Regions from separate parts of the Inquilinus sp. NPDC058860 genome, predicted to be linked through region 1. Evidence: predicted binding sites of a transcription regulator. Region 1 holds the regulator's gene; each other region holds the start of a gene.
What was found. Region 1 encodes PhoB, which activates phosphate uptake and scavenging genes when phosphate is short. Its sites were predicted from a motif close to TNTCATAAAACTGTCA; they were not measured.
Positions count from the first base shown of each region.

Region 1 (4,206 bases):
GGATTGGGATTGGTGTTTTTCCTCTTTGAATGAAGCACTTGTCCGTATACGTTAAGGGTCTGCGTTAATTTTCAGGCCCGCGGCGTCGCCGCCGGGCTTTTGGTTTTGGGGGAGCATGGAGGGGAAGATGCCAGGGACAACCCGCTGGACCAGGACGGTTGCGGCCACGGTTTTGCTTGCAGGCCTGCTCGCCGGCTGCGCCCAGGCGCCGAAGCCGAAACCCGTGGTCGCCAGCGGCCCCTGGGGAGCCGAGATCCACGACGCCTCGCGCCGCTTCAACATTCCCGAGGAGTGGATCCGCGCGGTGATGCATGTGGAGAGCGGCGGCCAGACCCATTGGAAGGGTGGTCAGCCGATCACCAGCCACGCCGGCGCCATGGGGCTGATGCAGGTCATGCCCGGCACCTATGACGAGCTGCGCTACGTCCACGGCCTGGGCCCCGACGCCTACGAGCCGCGCGACAACATCCTGGCCGGCGCCGCCTATATCCGCGAGATGTACGACCTGTACGGCTATCCCGGCTTCCTCGGCGCCTACAATGCCGGGCCGGAGCGGTACCGCCAGTATGTCGAGGAAGGCCGGCCACTGCCGCGCGAGACGCAGCGCTACATGGACATCATCGCGCCGCAGATCGCCGGCGTCATGCCGGGCCAGGGCGGCACCGACCGGATGACCCAGTACGCCGCCAACGTGATCCAGCAGAAGGTGCCGGCGCCGATCCGGATGGCGCCGATCCCCGACGGGTCCTCGCGGCGCAACACCACCGTGGTGGCGGCGATGCAGCCGATCCCCGACGGGTCGAGCAGCGTGGCCGCGTCGGCCCTGCCGCCGGTCCGCGTGGTGCAGCAGCCCGGCGTGGTGCGGATGCAGCCGATCCCGGACGGCACCGCTCAGGTCGCCGACGCCCCGGCAACGCGCGCGGTCACCCCGGCCCCGGTGCGGATGGCGCCGATCCCCGACGGCAGCACCCAGGTCGCCGCCGCGGCCCCGGCCGCCCGTCCGGCGCCGATCCGCATGGCGCCCATCCCGGATGCACCGTCAGCACAGGCGGCGGCTGCCGTGCCGGCACCGGTTCCCGCCGCCCGCACGGCCGTCGCGCCGACCCGGATGGCGCCGATCCCCGACGCTCCGCCGGTCCGCGTCGCAGCCTCGGCCAAGCCCGCGCGTGCGCCGGCGCCGCAGCAGGTCGCCGACGCCGGCGAGCCGCGGCGCCAGGCCAACGGCCTGCCCAGCGGCTGGTTCGTGCCGAGCGCGCCGGGCAACTGACCGCCTGCTCACAAGAAAGCCCGCGCCGCCGAAGGGTGGCGCGGGCTTTTTCTTTGGGAGGCCGGAGCGGTTGCCCCGCTGCTCAGGCCGCGTCGGGCAAACCCGCCGGGCGGCGGTAGCTCCAGGCGCCGAGCGGCGGCAGGTTGCGCCAGACGAAATCGACCATCCGGCCCTGCAGCCCCAGCTTGCGCCGCGGCAGCGGCGACAGGATCTGGTTGGTCAGCTGCAGGAAGCGGCCCGACCGGCCCATGCGGGCGAAGGCGGCGTCGATGATCGCCCGCTGCAGGTCGAGCGGGAACCAGATGATCGGCAGGCTGGACACCACCACCGACAGCCGCCCGATCCCGATGTCGTCCAGCATCGGACCGATCTCCGCGACATCGCCCTCCAGCACCGTGACGCCGGGAAAGCGCTGGCGCAGCACGGTGCAGAACTCGGGCATCTTCTCGACGACGATCAGCTTCTCCGGCGGCAGCCCTGTCGCCAGCAGACCTTCGGTCAGGCTGCCGCTGCCGGCGCCGAGCTCCAGCACCGGATCATGGCAGCGCGGGTCGACGTGCCGGGCGAAGGCCCGCGCCACGGCGGGGCCGGAAGGCGCCCAGGCAGCGACCTTCAGCGGCGAGCGGAACCACAACCGGACATACAGCCAGGAATCCTTGCTCATGCGACACCTCCGTGCCGTTCGTCGGGACAACCAGCAGCCTTGGTGGATGGTTCCCCGGGCTCAGGCCTGCGCCTGGACGTCCAGCGAATAGCCGGCGGAGCGGACGGTGCGGATCAGGTCGATCTCGCTGTCGTCGTTCAGCGCCTTGCGCAGGCGGCGGATATGGACGTCGACGGTCCGCGGCTCGACATAGACGTCGTGGCCCCAGACGATGTCGAGCAGCTGCTCGCGGCTGAACACCCGACCGGGATGCTGCATGAAGTGGCGCAGCAGGCGGAACTCGGTCGGGCCGAGATGGACGTCGCGGTTGCCGCGGCGGACCCGGTGGCCGCCGAGATCCATGCTGAGATCGGCGTAGCTGAGGATGTCGCCGGCGCTGGACGGCGAGGTGCGGCGCAGCACGGCCTTGATCCGGGCCATCAGCTCCGGCGTCGAGAACGGCTTGGCGACATAGTCGTCGGCGCCGGAATCGAGGCCGCGCACGCGGTCCCCCTCCTCGCCGCGCGCGGTCAGCATGATCACCGGGATGTCGCGGGTCTTGGCGCCGCGGCGGAGCTGGCGGCAGACCTCGATGCCCGAGAGATGCGGCAGCATCCAGTCGAGCAGCACCAGGTCCGGGCGCTGCTCGCTGGCCAGCAGCAGCGCCTCCTCGCCGTCATAGGCGGCGAGGACGCGGAAGCCTTCGCGCTCCAGGTTGTAGGTCAGGAGGGTGACGAGATCGACCTCGTCCTCGACCACCAGAACCAGCGGCTGGATGCCGGCCCTCATGCATTATCCTCCGGCTTTGCCTCAGGGGTGACGACGGTGAAGGAGGTGGCGTCGCCCTTCGGCCGCACATCCTTCACCGGCTTGCCCGTGAGCAGGAAGTGGATCAGCTCGGCAATGTTGGTGGCGTGGTCGCCGATCCGCTCGATGTTCTTGGCGATGAACAGGAGATGGGTGCAGGGGGTGATGTTGCGCGGATCCTCCATCATGTAGGTGAGGGTCTCGCGGAACAGGCTGGTGTAGAGGTCGTCGACCGACTCGTCCTGGCGCCAAGCCGACAGCGCCTTGTCCAGGTCGCGCTCGGTATAGGCGTCGAGCACGTCCTTGATGATCTGCTGCACCATCCGGCCCATGCGCGGCAGCGTCGCCACCGGGCGGACCACCGGCACCTGGGCCAGGGCCAGGGACCGCTTGGCGATGTTGGCGGCGTAGTCGCCGATCCGCTCCAGGTCCGAGGCGATGCGCAGGGCCGAGATCACCTCACGCAGGTCGGCGGCGAAGGGCTGGCGCAGGGCCAGGATCTGGACCACCGCCGCGTCGACCGAGGCCTCGTAGGCGTCCATCTGCTCGTCGCTGCGCATCACCCGGCCGGCGAGGTCGGCGTCGCGCCGCACCACCGCCTGGATGGCGAGCTCGAGCTGGCTTTCGGCCAGGCCGCCCATCTGCACGATGGTGCGGCGCAGGGCCTCGAGCTCCTGGTCGAAGGACTTGACGATATGTTCGTTTGCCATGGCGCTGATCCTTCTGACCCCGGGCTCAGCCGAAGCGGCCGGTGATGTAGCTGTGCGTCCGCTCGTTCTTCGGGCTGGTGAACAGCTCCGACGTCTCGCCGAACTCGACCAGCTCGCCAAGATACATGAAGGCGGTGAAGTCGGCGGCGCGGGCCGCCTGCTGCATGTTGTGGGTGACGATCGCGATGGTGTAGTCGGTCTTCAGCTCGTCGATCAGCTCCTCGATCTTCGCGGTCGAGATCGGGTCGAGCGCCGAGGTCGGCTCGTCGAGCAGCAGCACGTCGGGCTGCATCGCCACGGTGCGGGCGATGCACAGGCGCTGCTGCTGGCCGCCGGAGAGGCTGGTGCCGCTCTTCTTCAGCTTGTCCTTGACCTCGTCCCACAGCGCGGCGCGGCGCAGCGCCGCCTCGATCCGGCTGTCCATCTCGGCCTGGTCCAGCTTCTCGTAGAGCCGGATGCCGAAGGCGACGTTGTCGTAGATCGACATCGGGAACGGCGTCGGCTTCTGGAACACCATGCCGACGCGGGCGCGTAGCAGGTTCAAATCCTGCTTCGGGCTGAGGATGTTCTCGCCGTCCAGCAGCACCTCGCCGACCGCGCGCTGCTTCGGATACAGGTCGTACATCCGGTTCAGGATGCGCAGCAGCGTCGACTTCCCGCAGCCCGAGGGACCGATGAAGGCGGTGACGCAGCGCTCATAGAGCGGCAGGCTGATCTTCTTCAGCGCCTCGTTGTCATCGTAGAAGAAGGACAGGTTGCGGACCGAGACCTTCTCGCGC
Region 1 covers NZ_JBHYMS010000074.1:25,099-29,304, reverse strand. The annotation lists gene ACFW16_RS32370 (transglycosylase SLT domain-containing protein) at 128-1,267, shown strand; gene ACFW16_RS32365 (class I SAM-dependent methyltransferase) at 1,350-1,931, opposite strand; gene phoB (phosphate regulon transcriptional regulator PhoB) at 1,992-2,699, opposite strand; gene phoU (phosphate signaling complex protein PhoU) at 2,696-3,427, opposite strand; gene pstB (phosphate ABC transporter ATP-binding protein PstB) at 3,453-4,206, opposite strand, start outside.

Region 2 (4,206 bases), on a different contig from region 1:
GGCCGCCAGCCGCGCCGGGTCGACCTGGCCGACGAGGACGGAGGCGACCAGCGCCGCGGCCAGCACCAGGCCGAAGCCCAGCGTACGCAGCCGCTTCTCCGCCAGCTGCCGGCGATAGCCGCGCTCGAAGCCGTCGATCGTCCCGGGGCGGTCGGTCATGGCGCCGCGCCGGTCAGGAACCGCGGCGGCGGCGTTCCGCCGCGTTCATCTCGGTGATGGCGATGACGTCGAGATAGTCCTCGTGCCTGGCCGGGGCGAAGGCCGACCATTTGCCGTCGCTGAGCTGCTTCTGCGCCTCCGGATCCTCCTTCGGGAAGGCGGACAGCGCCTCGGTGAAGGCGTCCTGCAGCTCCTGCGGCAGGTCGGTGCGGACCACCCAGGGCGAGTTCGGGATCAGGTCGGAGGTCCAGATGATGCGCACAGCGCCCTCGGGGATCATCCCCTTCTCCCCCATGCGCTGGATGTTGCCGCGCTGCGGGTTGGTCCAACTGGTGGCCGCGGCCTCGAAGGTGCCGTTCACCAGGGCGATGATGCCGAGCTCGTGGCTGCCCGCGAAGGCGGTGTTGCTGAAGAAGGTGTCCGGATCGATGCCGTTCTTCTTCATGAAGTAGAGCGGCACGGCGTAGCCCGAGGTCGAGTTCGGGTCGGCATAGGCCAGCGACTTGCCCTTCAGGTCCTGCAGGCTCTGATACGGGCTGTCGGCGCGGACCGCGATCACCGAATGATAGCCGGTGGCGCCGTCCATCTCCTGCGTCACCGCGACCGGCTTGATCCGGTCGCCCATCACCTTGCGGGCCAGGGCGTAGCTGGCCGGGCCGATAGTGGCGAATTCGGCGTTGCTCGATCGCAGCGCCTCGACCACGGCGGCATAGTCGGTGCCGCGGGTGATCTTCACCGGCACGCCCAGCTTGCGGCTGAGATAGGCGGCGAAAGGCTGGTAGCGGGCGACCGCGTCCTTCTCGTTCTCGCTGCTGGAGATGCCGAAGCGCAGCTCCGGATACTGCTGGCGCCAGTCATCGGCCCGCGCCGGCAGGGTGGCCAGGGCGGTGACGGCGAGGGCGGCGGCCAGGGCCAGGCGGCGCCGCAGGGAAGCGATCGGCATGGGGGCTCTCCGGGCAAGATGGCCGGCCCGCGGGCCGGCGGGTCGTCAATGGGCGAAGGCCGGTTGCGGCCGGGGCACGGCCGGCCGGGGGGCCGCCGCGGGGATGGTGTCGGTCAGGCTCTCGTCGACCGCCTCGTCGCCGCCGCGGCCGTAGATCGCCTGGACCCGGCCGGCGGTCAGCTCGGCCGGCGCGCCGTCGAACACCACCCGGCCGGCGGCCATGCCGATGATGCGGTCGCAGTAGCGGCGCGCCGTCTCCAGCGTGTGCAGGTTGCACAGCACGGTGATGCCGTCCTCGCGGTTGATCCGGCGCAGCGCGTCCATCACCAGCCGGGCGTTGCGCGGGTCGAGCGAGGCGATCGGCTCGTCGGCCAGGATGATCTCGGGCGACTGCACCAGCGCCCGGGCGATCGCCACGCGCTGCTGCTGGCCGCCGGACAGGGTGTCGGCGCGCTGCAGCGCCTGGGGCAGCAGATCCAGCCGGTCCAGCGCCCGGGCCGCCATGCCGCGCTCGGCCTGCGAGAAATGCTTGAACATCACCGGCAGCGTGCCGCTGGCGCTGACCCGGCCGATCAGGACGTTGGTCAGGACGTCGAGCCGGTTCACCAGGTTGAACTGCTGGAAGATCATGGCGCAGCGGGCCCGCCAGGCCCTGAGCGGGGCGCCGCGCAAGGCACCGATGTCGGTGCCTGCGAACAGGAGGCGGCCGCCGCTGGGGTCGACCAGCCGGTTGACCAGGCGCAGCAGCGTCGACTTGCCGGCGCCGGAGCTGCCGATCACGCCGACCATCTGCCCGCGGGGGACGTCCAGCGTGACCGCGTCGACCGCGGCCACGGATCCGTAGCGCTTCGTCACCCCGCCGAGCTGCAACATCCGTCGACCTCCTGATCCATAGACCTTGATCCTAAAGGTCTACATGAATTCGTCAGTTGTCGTGCCCGGACCTGAAGAACTCCCGTTCTCACGAAGAAACGATCCGGCGCCTTCGCCAATATCTACGCGAAGTTCATGACACCGGTATTTCGGATATCTGAAATCGACAGGACGGACGACTCGGCCAAAGGTCGATCTCGGACCGGCCGTATCGGGACAGCCATGGGCCTGTTCTAGGACAAGGCTTGTCGGACCGGCCCGGGTTCTACAGTCCCACCGCCCCCGGCGGCGCCAGCGACAGGCGGCGGGCGGCGGCGATCAGGGTGTCGAGCAGGGCGCCCTGCCGCTCCTCCGGCGTGTCCAGCGGGGTGACCAGGCACACGGTCGCCACCGCCCGTGCGTCGCGGTCCACCACCGGCGCCGCCAGGCAGCGGGTGAAGCGGTCGACCAGCTCCTGGGTCACGGCATAGCCGCGCGCCCGCGCCGCCTCGGTCTCGGCGACGAACTCCGCCGGCTCGATCCGCTCGCCCGAGGGCAGCACGAAATCCTCGGCCGGGATGAACTCGGCGATCCCGGCGGCGTTCATATGCGCCACCAGCAGGCGGCCGGAAGCGGTCCAGGGGATCGGCAGCCGGATTCCGACCTCCGAGGTGATGCGGAAGGTGCGGCGCCCGGGCTCGTTCAGCATCACCACGTATTTGTCGCCGTCGAGCATGCAGAACTGCGCCGTCTCGCCGGTCTCGGTGGCCAGCCCCAGCACCTCGCGCCGGGCCCGGCTCAGCAGGTCGACGCCGGCGACATAGGTCTGGGCGTAGTAATGCACGGCGCGGCCGAAGAACACCGCCCCGCCGTCGCCCGCCGGCTCCAGGATCCGGGCCGCGGTCAGCCGGCCGACGATCTCGTAGAGGGTCGAGCGCGGCGCGCCGATCGCCTTGGCCAGCTCGCCCATCCGCACCGGCCCGCGCCGCGCCTGCAGATGCTCCAGGATCGCCACCGCCCGGTCGATACCCCGTTCCCGGCTGGTTGCCATGGTTCCCCCTTCGCTGCGGTCGATTGCATTCGCCCGAAGCCGAGCCTATCGTGCCGGTTGTCCGACATACAAGATGATTGTCCGATATACTGGACAACAAACATGGAGGCTGAGATGCGCATCGTGACCCGGACGCTGCTGTCCGTCAGCGCCGCCGCCCTGCTGCTGGGCACCGCCGGCAGCGCCCTGGCGGCGGACAAGCTCCAGGAGGTGCTGAGCCGCGGCAAGCTGATCGTCGGCACCGGCAGCACCAACCCGCCCTGGCATTTCAAGACCGAGCAGGGCGACCTCGCCGGCTTCGACATCGACATCGCCAAGATCATCGCCAAGGGGCTGTTCAACGACCCGGGCAAGGTCGAATTCGTGGTCCAGTCCTCCGATGCCCGCATCCCGAACCTGACCACCGACAAGGTCGACATCACCTGCCAGTTCATCACCGTCACCGCCGCCCGGGCGCAGCAGGTGAACTTCACCATCCCCTATTACCGGGAAGGCGTCGGCCTGCTGCTGATGAAGGACGGCCGGTACAAGAGCTATGACGAGCTGAAGGCGGCGGGCAGCGGCGTCACCGTCTCGGTGCTGCAGAACGTCTATGCCGAGGCCATGGTGCATGCGGCGCTGCCCGAGGCGGCGGTCGACCAGTACGAGAGCACCGACCTGATGTACGAGGCGCTGAACTCCGGCCGCGCCGACGCCGCCGCCACCGACATGTCGTCGCTGCGCTGGTTCATGAAGCAGAACCCGGACCGCTATGTCGACGCCGGCTACGGCTGGAACCCGCAGACCTATTCCTGCGCCGTGAAGAAGGGCGACCAGGACTGGCTGAACTTCGTCAACACCGCGCTGCACGAGGCGATGACCGGGGTCGAGTACAACACCTACGCCGCCTCCTTCGAGCAGTGGTTCGGCCAGCGCCCGCCGGCCCCGGCCATCGGCTTCCCGACCGAGATGCGCTGAGAGCCCATCCGATAATGCTACTGGCGTGGCCGTCTGATGGCGTCTTCTCCGCTTCCGGTGCTCACGGACTTGAACGTCCGCTGCGCGCCGGTTCTCGAAGCCACCACCAGCCGACTCACGCCAGCGCATTCTCGGACGGGCTCTGTGCCCTTCCTGTGACGGGCCGGCACCAACGGAGACGCGGGTGAACTACCAGTTCAATTTCGGCGCGGTCTGGGATAGCCGCGACCTGCTGCTGAGCGGC
Region 2 covers NZ_JBHYMS010000006.1:121,078-125,283, forward strand. The annotation lists gene phnE (phosphonate ABC transporter, permease protein PhnE) at 1-159, opposite strand, end outside; gene phnD (phosphonate ABC transporter substrate-binding protein) at 173-1,102, opposite strand; gene phnC (phosphonate ABC transporter ATP-binding protein) at 1,148-1,975, opposite strand; gene ACFW16_RS06365 (IclR family transcriptional regulator) at 2,241-3,005, opposite strand; gene ACFW16_RS06370 (transporter substrate-binding domain-containing protein) at 3,120-3,962, shown strand; gene ACFW16_RS06375 (amino acid ABC transporter permease) at 4,147-4,206, shown strand, end outside.
Region 2: a site for PhoB is predicted at 2,123-2,138, ahead of phnC (phosphonate ABC transporter ATP-binding protein). Genes of this name have one in related genera too.

Region 3 (4,206 bases), on a different contig from region 1:
CTCGGCCCTGAGCGCCGCGCGCCGGGCCGTGGCTTCGGCATCCTCGCCCCAGCGCTCGATCTGGAAGGTGGCGTCCAGCTCGGCCAGCTCGAAGGCTTCGTCGGCGTCGATCCGTCCGGCCAGCAGCGCCAGGCCGAGCACCAGCGAGCCGGTCAGCGCCGTCGTCTGGTGCAGCGCCGTCAGCCGCCAGTCGTCCTGTGCCGCCACCGCCGCGCGCAGCGCCGCCAGGCTGGCCTCCGGCTGCGCCTGGTGGACGATGCCGGAGGTCGCGGCCAGCGGTGCGTCATGCGCGGTCATCGCCCAGTCGAGCAGCGGCTGCCAGGAAGCGGCCTGGCGCTCGGCCAGCGCCGCCGGCGCCTCGGCCCGGTAGCACAGGAGGTCGGTGCCGCCATAGGGGGCGATCGTGTCGATGATCAGCTCGCGATTCGGCGCCACCTTGTCGATCGTCGTCGCGGCCAGCTGCATCAGCGGCATGGCGGACGGCACAACCTCCTCGGCTTGCGCCTCCCACTCCGCCGCCACCGCCTCCGCCAGAGCGCGGCTGGGCAGGACGAAATCCGCCTTCGCCGGGCTCTTGATCGGCTTGCCGTCGAGGGCGATGCCGAATCCGCCGCCCACCGGCACCACACTCACGATCTTGTAGAAGCGCTTCATCACCCGGCCCCGTCGCTCTCCGCCCGCGCCGATATCGGCAATCGCGGCCGCGGATGCAACCCGCAGCTTCCGTCGCAGCCGCGGGAATGCTACCGCGGGGCCACGATGCAGCTCGACCTGACCAACACCTCCATCATCCTCGCCGTCGCCCTGGCGGTCGTCGCGGCCATGCTGGTGATGGACCGGCACAAACCGCCGCCGGGCGAGGTGCGGCTGTTCCCGGTGATCCCGGTGATGATGGCAGCGGCGCTGGTGGTGATCCTGATGCTGGCGCATCTGGTCTCGCTGCTCACCGGCCACCCGTTCCAGGGCCGCGGCGGGTTCTGATCCGCCGCAGCCCCGAGGGACACGGCTACTGCCCGTTCCAGGGCGTCAGCGCCTCGATCTTCAGCCTGCGCTGCTCCGCCGCCGGCAGCTTGTAGTCGCCCTTGTACGGCGCCGATTCGAACGAGCCGTAGGTCGGGTTGGCGATGGCGATCCAGTCGCGGCCCCAATGGTCCTTGGCCGCCTCGAACGCCGTCTGCCGCTCCTCCATCGTGCCCTTGTAGGCGTCGCTGAAATCGCCGAAATTGTCGCCGACCAAGAGCAGGATCCGGTAGTCCTTGGCGATGACGGCGCGGCGCGTGCCCTTGGCCGAGCCCCAGTCCGGCTGCTCCTTGGCGCTGAGGAAGGTGTCGACGTTGTCGCCCATCGGGAAGCCGAGCGCCTTCATGTGCTCGACCGTCGGCCCCTCCTCCTCCTTGGTGCGGTTGGTGACGTAGAACACCTTCACGCCCTTCGACGCGGCGTATTGCGTGAACTCGACCGCGCCGGGAATCGCGGTGTCGATCTTGGCGTTGACGTAGGTCGTCCAGGTCTTCGGGTTGAAGCCCGAGCCTTCGACCACGTTGCGGGCCTGGTAGGGCGAGGTGTTCAGCAGCGTGTCGTCGACGTCGAGCACCACCGCCGGCGGGAAATTCTTGAAGTCGCCGGTCTGCTCGGCCGGCGCCGCGGTGCGGGACGGGTCGGCCAGCGCCTCGTCCAGCCGGATGCGGGCCAGCGCATAGGCGCCGAGGGCGTTGGCCTGCGCCTCGACCGAGGTCTGGTCCCACAGCACGGCGTTGAGGTTGTCGTCCGGGCCGGGCCCCTGCTGGGCCTGGGCCGCGCCTGACGCCGCCATCATCGCCAGGGCCGAAGCCCATCCGAATCGCATCATCCGAAGCCTCCGATTGTTACAGTTTCGTGACAGCATATGAGCAGCGTCGGACCGGCGGCCGCAACCCCGTTCACGCCGGATATCCCGCGCTGCCGCGCCGTGTTAGGAGTGCGGGGCGCGACGAAGGGGAGGACCGATGTACACGCTCTACGCCCAGCCCGGCACCGGCTCGACGCTCAGCGAGATCATGCTGACCCTCGCCGGCGTGCCCTTCGCCATCAAATCGGTCGACGTCTTCGACAACCCGTCCGACCGCGAGATGCTGCAGCGCCTGAACCCGCTGACCCAGGTGCCGGTGCTGGTCCTGCCCGACGGCACGGTGATGACCGAGAGCGGCGCCATCACCCTGCACCTCGCCGATGTCGCGCCGGACGCCGGCCTGGCCCCGCCAGCCGGCCATCCGGACCGCCCCGCCTTCCTGCGCCGGCTGGTGTTCATCGTCGCCGCGCTGTACCCGACCTGGGCCTATGGCGACGACCCGGGCCGCTGGGTCACCGGCGACCAGGCGAAGGCCGAGCTGCGCGCCTCGACCGACGAGCACCGCAAGGTGCTGTGGCGGCAGATGGAGGCGGCGGCCGGCGCCCCCTGGTTCCTCGGCGACACCCGAACCGCCATCGACATCTACGTCGCGGTGATGAACCGCTGGCGGCCGCGCAGCGAGTGGTTCGCCGCCGAATGCCCGAAGCTGTCCGCGATCGCCGGGCGGCTGCGCGCCGACCCGGCCCTGGCCGAGGTGTGGCAACGAAACGAAGGCTGAACCGTTCTTCCCCCGATCCCGACCTGACCACCGAGGGCCGTGACGTGAAGAAGCTGATCAACAATCCGCGCCATGTCCTGCGCGAGATGCTGGAAGGATTCGTCGACCTGCATGCCGGTCTGGCCCTGCTGGAGGAGGAGGCCGTGGTGGTCCGCGCCGATCTGCCGGTGCCGGCGTCTCGGCCCGTGGCCCTGCTCTCCGGCGGCGGCAGCGGGCATGAGCCGGCCCATGCCGGCTATGTCGGCCCCGGCCTGCTGACCGGCGCCGTCGCCGGCGACGTCTTCACCTCCCCCAGCGTCGACGCCGTGCTGGCCGGGATCCGCGCCGCCGCCGGCCCCCTGGGCGCCGTGCTGGTGGTCAAGAACTACACCGGCGACCGGCTGAACTTCGGCCTGGCCGCCGAGCTGGCGCAGGACGAGGGCATCCCGGTCGAGATCGTGGTGGTGGCCGACGACGTGGCGCTGCGCGACACGGTCGAGCCGGCGCGCCGCCGCGGCATCGCCGGCACCGTTCTGATCCACAAGCTGGCGGGCGCCGCGATCGCCGCCGGCAGGACGCTGGCCGAGGTCGCCGCCCTCGCCCGTGCCGCCGCAGCCGATCTCGGCACCATGGGCGTGGCGCTGGGCGCCTGCACCGTGCCGACCGCCGGCAAGCCCGGCTTCACCCTGGGCGACGGCGAGATCGAGCTGGGCCTCGGCATCCATGGCGAGGCCGGGGTGCGGCGCGGGCCGCTGCAGCCGGCCGACGAGCTGGTGGCCGAGATCCTGCAGGCGATCGTGTCCGACCGCGGCCTCGCCCGCGGCGACAGGGTGGCGCTGCTGGTCAACGGCCTGGGCGCCACGCCGCCGATGGAGCTGTCGATCGTCGCCCGCGCCGCTTTGGCCGACCTGGCCGGGCGCGGCATCGCGGTGGAGCGGGCCTGGGCCGGCAACTTCCTGACCGCGCTGGACATGCCCGGCTGCTCGCTGAGCCTGCTGAAGCTGGACGACGAGCGCATCGCCCTGCTGGACGCGCCGGCGCAGGCCCCGGCCTGGCCGGGCGGCGGCCGGATCGGCCCGAAGCGGCGGATCCGCGCGCCGGAGCCGGCGCCGGTGGTCCAGGCCGAAGCCGTCCCATCGCCGCTGGCCCCGGCGCTGAAGGCGGCCGGGCTCGCCGTGGCCGACGCCCTGGTCAAGGCCGAGCCGCATCTGACCGACCTCGATTCCCGCGCCGGCGACGGCGATCTCGGCGCCAGCATGGTGCGGGCGGCGGAGGCGATCCGCGCCCTGCCCGACGCCGCCTGGGCCGACCCGTCGCGGGCGCTGGCCGCGGTCGGCGATGCGCTGCGCCGGGCGATCGGCGGCAGCTCCGGCCCGTTCTACGCCACCGCCCTGTTGCGCGCGTCGCGGCGGCTGGCCGGCGATCCCGTCCCCGCCCCGGCCGCCTGGGCCGAGGCCTTCACGGTCGCGGTGGAGGCGATCGGCGAGCTGGGCGGGGCCAAGCCGGGCGACCGGACCATGCTGGACGCGCTGCATCCGGCGACGGAGGCCTTCTCGGCCGCGGTGGCCAGCGGCAAGTCGCCGGCGGAGGCCTGGGGCGTCTGCGTCGCCGCGGCGGCGGC
Region 3 covers NZ_JBHYMS010000026.1:68,994-73,199, forward strand. The annotation lists gene ACFW16_RS19020 (ATP12 family protein) at 1-654, opposite strand, end outside; gene ACFW16_RS19025 (hypothetical protein) at 760-981, shown strand; gene ACFW16_RS19030 (5'-nucleotidase, lipoprotein e(P4) family) at 1,007-1,849, opposite strand; gene ACFW16_RS19035 (glutathione S-transferase family protein) at 1,986-2,606, shown strand; gene ACFW16_RS19040 (dihydroxyacetone kinase family protein) at 2,651-4,206, shown strand, end outside.
Region 3: a site for PhoB is predicted at 1,866-1,881, ahead of ACFW16_RS19030 (5'-nucleotidase, lipoprotein e(P4) family). Genes of this name have one in related genera too.

Region 4 (4,206 bases), on a different contig from region 1:
CCATATGGCCGAGAACGCGTCGAAGTTCACCGGCGTCTACGGCAACGTCTCCAAGGCCTCGGTCGGCAGCATCCAGCGCCAGCTGCTGGTGCTGGAGCAGCAGGGGGCGGAGGCCTTCTTCGGCGAGCCGGCGCTGGACCTGCTCGATCTGATCCGCACCGGTTCGGACGGGCGCGGCGTGATCAACGTGCTGGCGGCGGAGACGCTGATCCAGGCGCCGCGGCTCTACGCCACCTTCCTGCTCTGGCTCTTGTCCGAGCTGTTCGAGCGCCTGCCCGAGGTCGGCGACCCGGACAAGCCGAAGCTGGTGTTCTTCTTCGACGAGGCGCATCTGCTGTTCGACGATGCGCCCAAGGCGCTGGTCGAGAAGGTCGAGCAGGTGGTGCGGCTGATCCGTTCCAAGGGCGTCGGCGTCTATTTCGTCACCCAGAACCCGATCGACGTGCCGGACAAGGTGCTGGCCCAGCTCGGCAACCGGGCGCAGCACGCGCTGCGCGCGTTCACCCCGCGCGACCAGAAGGCGCTGAAGGCCAGCGCCGACACCTTCCGCACCGAGGCCGGGCTCGACGTCGCCCGCGCCCTGCAGGAGCTGGCGGTGGGCGAGGCGCTGGTCTCCTTTCTCGACCCCAAGGGCATTCCCGAGGTGGTCGAGCGGGCGCTGGTCTGCCCGCCGGTCTCCCGCCTCGGCCCGATCACCGACGCCGAGCGCCAGGCGGCGATCGCGGCCGGGGGGATGGGCACGAAATACGCCACCGCGGTCGACCGCGACTCCGCCTATGAGAAGCTGAGCGCCAAGGCGGCCGACGCGCAGCAGGAGGTGGCGGCCGCCGCGGAGGCCAAGACCCAGGCGAAGGCCGAGGCCAAGGGCCAGGTCAAGGAAAGCCCCAGCATGGCCGAGAGCATCTTCCGCGACGTGATCCGCAACGCCGGCAGCTCGGTCGGCACCCAGCTCGGCCGCAGCCTCGGTCGCAGCGTCGGCGGCTCGGGCGCCAGCACGCTCGGCGGCACCATCGGCCGCGCCGTGGTCCGCGGCATCCTCGGCTCGATCTTCGGCGGGAGGCGCTGAGGCGAAGCGTCCGGAGGGAGGGGCGGGGAGCCCGGCCGGCGACCACTGTCACCAAACTGCAGTAGCTTCCGGGTACACGGGTGGGCGGCAGCAGGAGGCAGGCACATGGCTGAACTGAAAGACACCGAGACCCGCAGCTGGCTCGAGATCGAACTCGAGGACGACATGGACGAGGAGCTCGAGCAGGCGCTCGACGACGCCCGCGTCCCGCCGGAGCTGCGCGCTCTGCTCGAGAGGCGCCAGAAGAACACCCTCGACCGGCACACCTATTTCAACGAGCTGCTGCGCCTTCAGGGCGAGCTCGTGAAGCTGCAGGACTGGGTGCACCACAAGGGCCTCAAGATGGTGGTCCTGTTCGAGGGCCGCGACAGCGCCGGCAAGGGCGGCGCCATCAAGCGCATCACCCAGCGCGTCAATCCGCGCACCTGCCGGGTGGTGGCTCTGCCCGCCCCCTCCGACCGCGAGAAGACCCAGTGGTACTTCCAGCGCTACGTGCCGCACCTGCCGGCTGCGGGCGAGATCGTGCTGTTCGACCGCAGCTGGTACAACCGCGCCGGCGTCGAGCGCGTCATGGGCTTCGCCAACGAAGGCCAGGTGGAGGATTTCTTCCGCGACGTGCCGGAGTTCGAGCGCATGCTGGTGCGCTCCGGCATCATCCTTGTGAAGTACTGGTTCTCCATCACCGACGAGGAGCAGCAGCTGCGCTTCCTCATGCGCATCCACGACCCGATCAAGCAGTGGAAACTCTCGCCCATGGACCTGCAGTCCCGGGTGCGCTGGGAGCAGTACACCAAGGCCAAGGAGGCCATGTTCGAGCGCACCAGCATCCCCGAGGCGCCCTGGCATATCGTGGAAGGCAACGACAAGAAGCGAGCGCGCCTGAACTGCATCTCGCACCTGCTCTCGATGGTGCCTTACGGGGATGTGCCGCATGAGGAGATCACGCTGCCGGAGCGGATGTTCGACCCGAACTACGAGCGTCGCACCTTGCCGGCCGAGCTCTACGTGCCCCAGCGCTACTGACGTGGCGCTTCCGGTCCGGGCTTGTGTATAGTGGCGCTGAGATCGGCCTGGTAAGGGCTTGATATTACAGTTTTGTTGCGATCGATGAAGGTTCGGAGGCGACCCGTGAGCATGTTGCAGAGCACCGCCGAGGCCGTGTCCGCCGAGGCGCCGGAGGCCGTCCGCGCTCCCGCCCTGCCCGCGATCCCCGCGGATTCGCCCGACCGCTTCATCAACCGGGAGCTGTCCTGGCTGGCCTTCAACCAGCGCGTCCTGGAGGAGGCCTACAACACCCGCTACCCGCTCCTGGAGCGGCTGCGCTTCCTGTCGATCTCGGCCTCCAACCTGGACGAGTTCTACATGGTCCGCGTCGCCGGGCTGAAGGCGCAGGTCGCGCTCGGCGTCGTCTCGCCGAGCCAGGACGGGCTCAGCCCGGCGCAGCAGCTCGGCGAGATCAGCATCCGGGTGCAGGAGCTGATGCGCGACCAGCAGCATTGCTGGCGGGCGCTGAGCGAGGAGCTGCGCGCCGCCGGCATCGCCGTGGTCGGGCAGGACGAGCTGACCAGGCCGGAGAAGGCCTGGCTCGAGGAGCGCTTCCTCAACGAGATGTTCCCGGTGCTGACGCCGCTCGCCATCGATCCGGCGCATCCCTTCCCCTTCATCCCCAATCTCGGCCTGTGCCTGGCGTTGACCCTGGTCAACAGCGGGGAAGAGACGCAGGACGAGATGGACGCGATCGTACCGCTGCCGCCGCAGCTCGACCGCTTCACCCGCCTGCCGGGGTCGCCGATCCGCTTCGTGCTGATCGAGGACGTGGTCAAGCTGTTCCTCGACCGCCTCTTCCCCGGCTACACGCCGGTCGCCAGCGGCGTGTTCCGGGTGATCCGCGACAGCGAGATGGAGATCGACGAGGAAGCCGAGGACCTGGTCAAGACCTTCGAAAGCGCGCTGAAGCGCCGGCGCAAGGGCATCGTCATCCGCCTTGCCGTCTCCGCCGACGTGCCGGATTCGCTGCGCCGCTTCGTCTGCGAGAAGCTGAAGGTGAAGGAGGACGACGTCTTCGCCATGGACCGGCTGCTCGGCCTCAGCGACACCAGGAAGCTGATCGTCGACGAGCGGCCGGAGCTCTTGTTCTCGCCCTACAACGCCCGGTTCCCGGAGCGGGTGCGGGATTTCGGCGGCGACAGCTTCGCCTCGATCCGGGCCAAGGACATCGTCGTCCACCACCCCTATGAGAGCTTCGACATCGTCGTGCAGTTCCTGCGCCAGGCGGCGCGCGACCCCGACGTCGTGGCGATCAAGCAGACCCTGTACCGCACCTCGAAGGACTCGCCGATCGTCCAGGCCCTGGTCGAGGCGGCGGAGGCTGGCAAGTCGGTCACCGCGATGGTCGAGCTGAAGGCCCGTTTCGACGAGGAGGCCAACATCCGCTGGGCCCGCGACCTGGAACGGGCGGGCGCCCAGGTGGTCTACGGCATCATCCATCTGAAAACCCACGCCAAGGTCTCGATGGTGGTGCGGCGCGAGCAGGGCGGCCTGCGCACCTACACCCATTTCGGGACCGGCAACTACCACCCGATCACCGCCAAGATCTACACCGATCTCAGCTTCTTCACCTGCGACCCGGCCCTCGGCCGCGACGCCGCGGCGGTGTTCAACTACATGACCGGCTACGCCAAGCCGGCGAAGCTGGACAAGCTGTCGATCGCGCCCCTGTTCCTGCGCAGCCGGATCATGGAGCTGATCGAGGCCGAGATCGACAACGCCAGGGCCGGCAAGCCCGCCCAGATCTGGGTCAAGCTGAACGCCCTGGTCGACGCCAGCATCATCGACAAGCTCTACCAGGCCTCGCAGGCCGGGGTGGAGATCGACCTGGTGATCCGCGGCATCTGCTGCCTGCGTCCCGGCGTGCCCGGCCTGTCGGAGAACATCCGGGTGCATTCGATCGTCGGCCGCTTCCTCGAGCACGCCCGCATCCTGTGCGTCGCCAACGGCCAGAAGCTGCCGTCCCGCCAGGCCAAGGTGTTCCTGTCCTCGGCCGATTGGATGCCGCGCAATCTCGACGGCCGGATCGAGAGCCTGGTGCCGCTCGAGAACGCGACGGTCCGCCAGCAGGTGATGGAGCAGATCATGCTGGC
Region 4 covers NZ_JBHYMS010000014.1:33,792-37,997, reverse strand. The annotation lists gene ACFW16_RS11935 (helicase HerA-like domain-containing protein) at 1-1,066, shown strand, start outside; gene ppk2 (polyphosphate kinase 2) at 1,172-2,089, shown strand; gene ACFW16_RS11925 (RNA degradosome polyphosphate kinase) at 2,201-4,206, shown strand, end outside.
Region 4: a site for PhoB is predicted at 2,154-2,169, ahead of ACFW16_RS11925 (RNA degradosome polyphosphate kinase). Genes of this name have one in related genera too.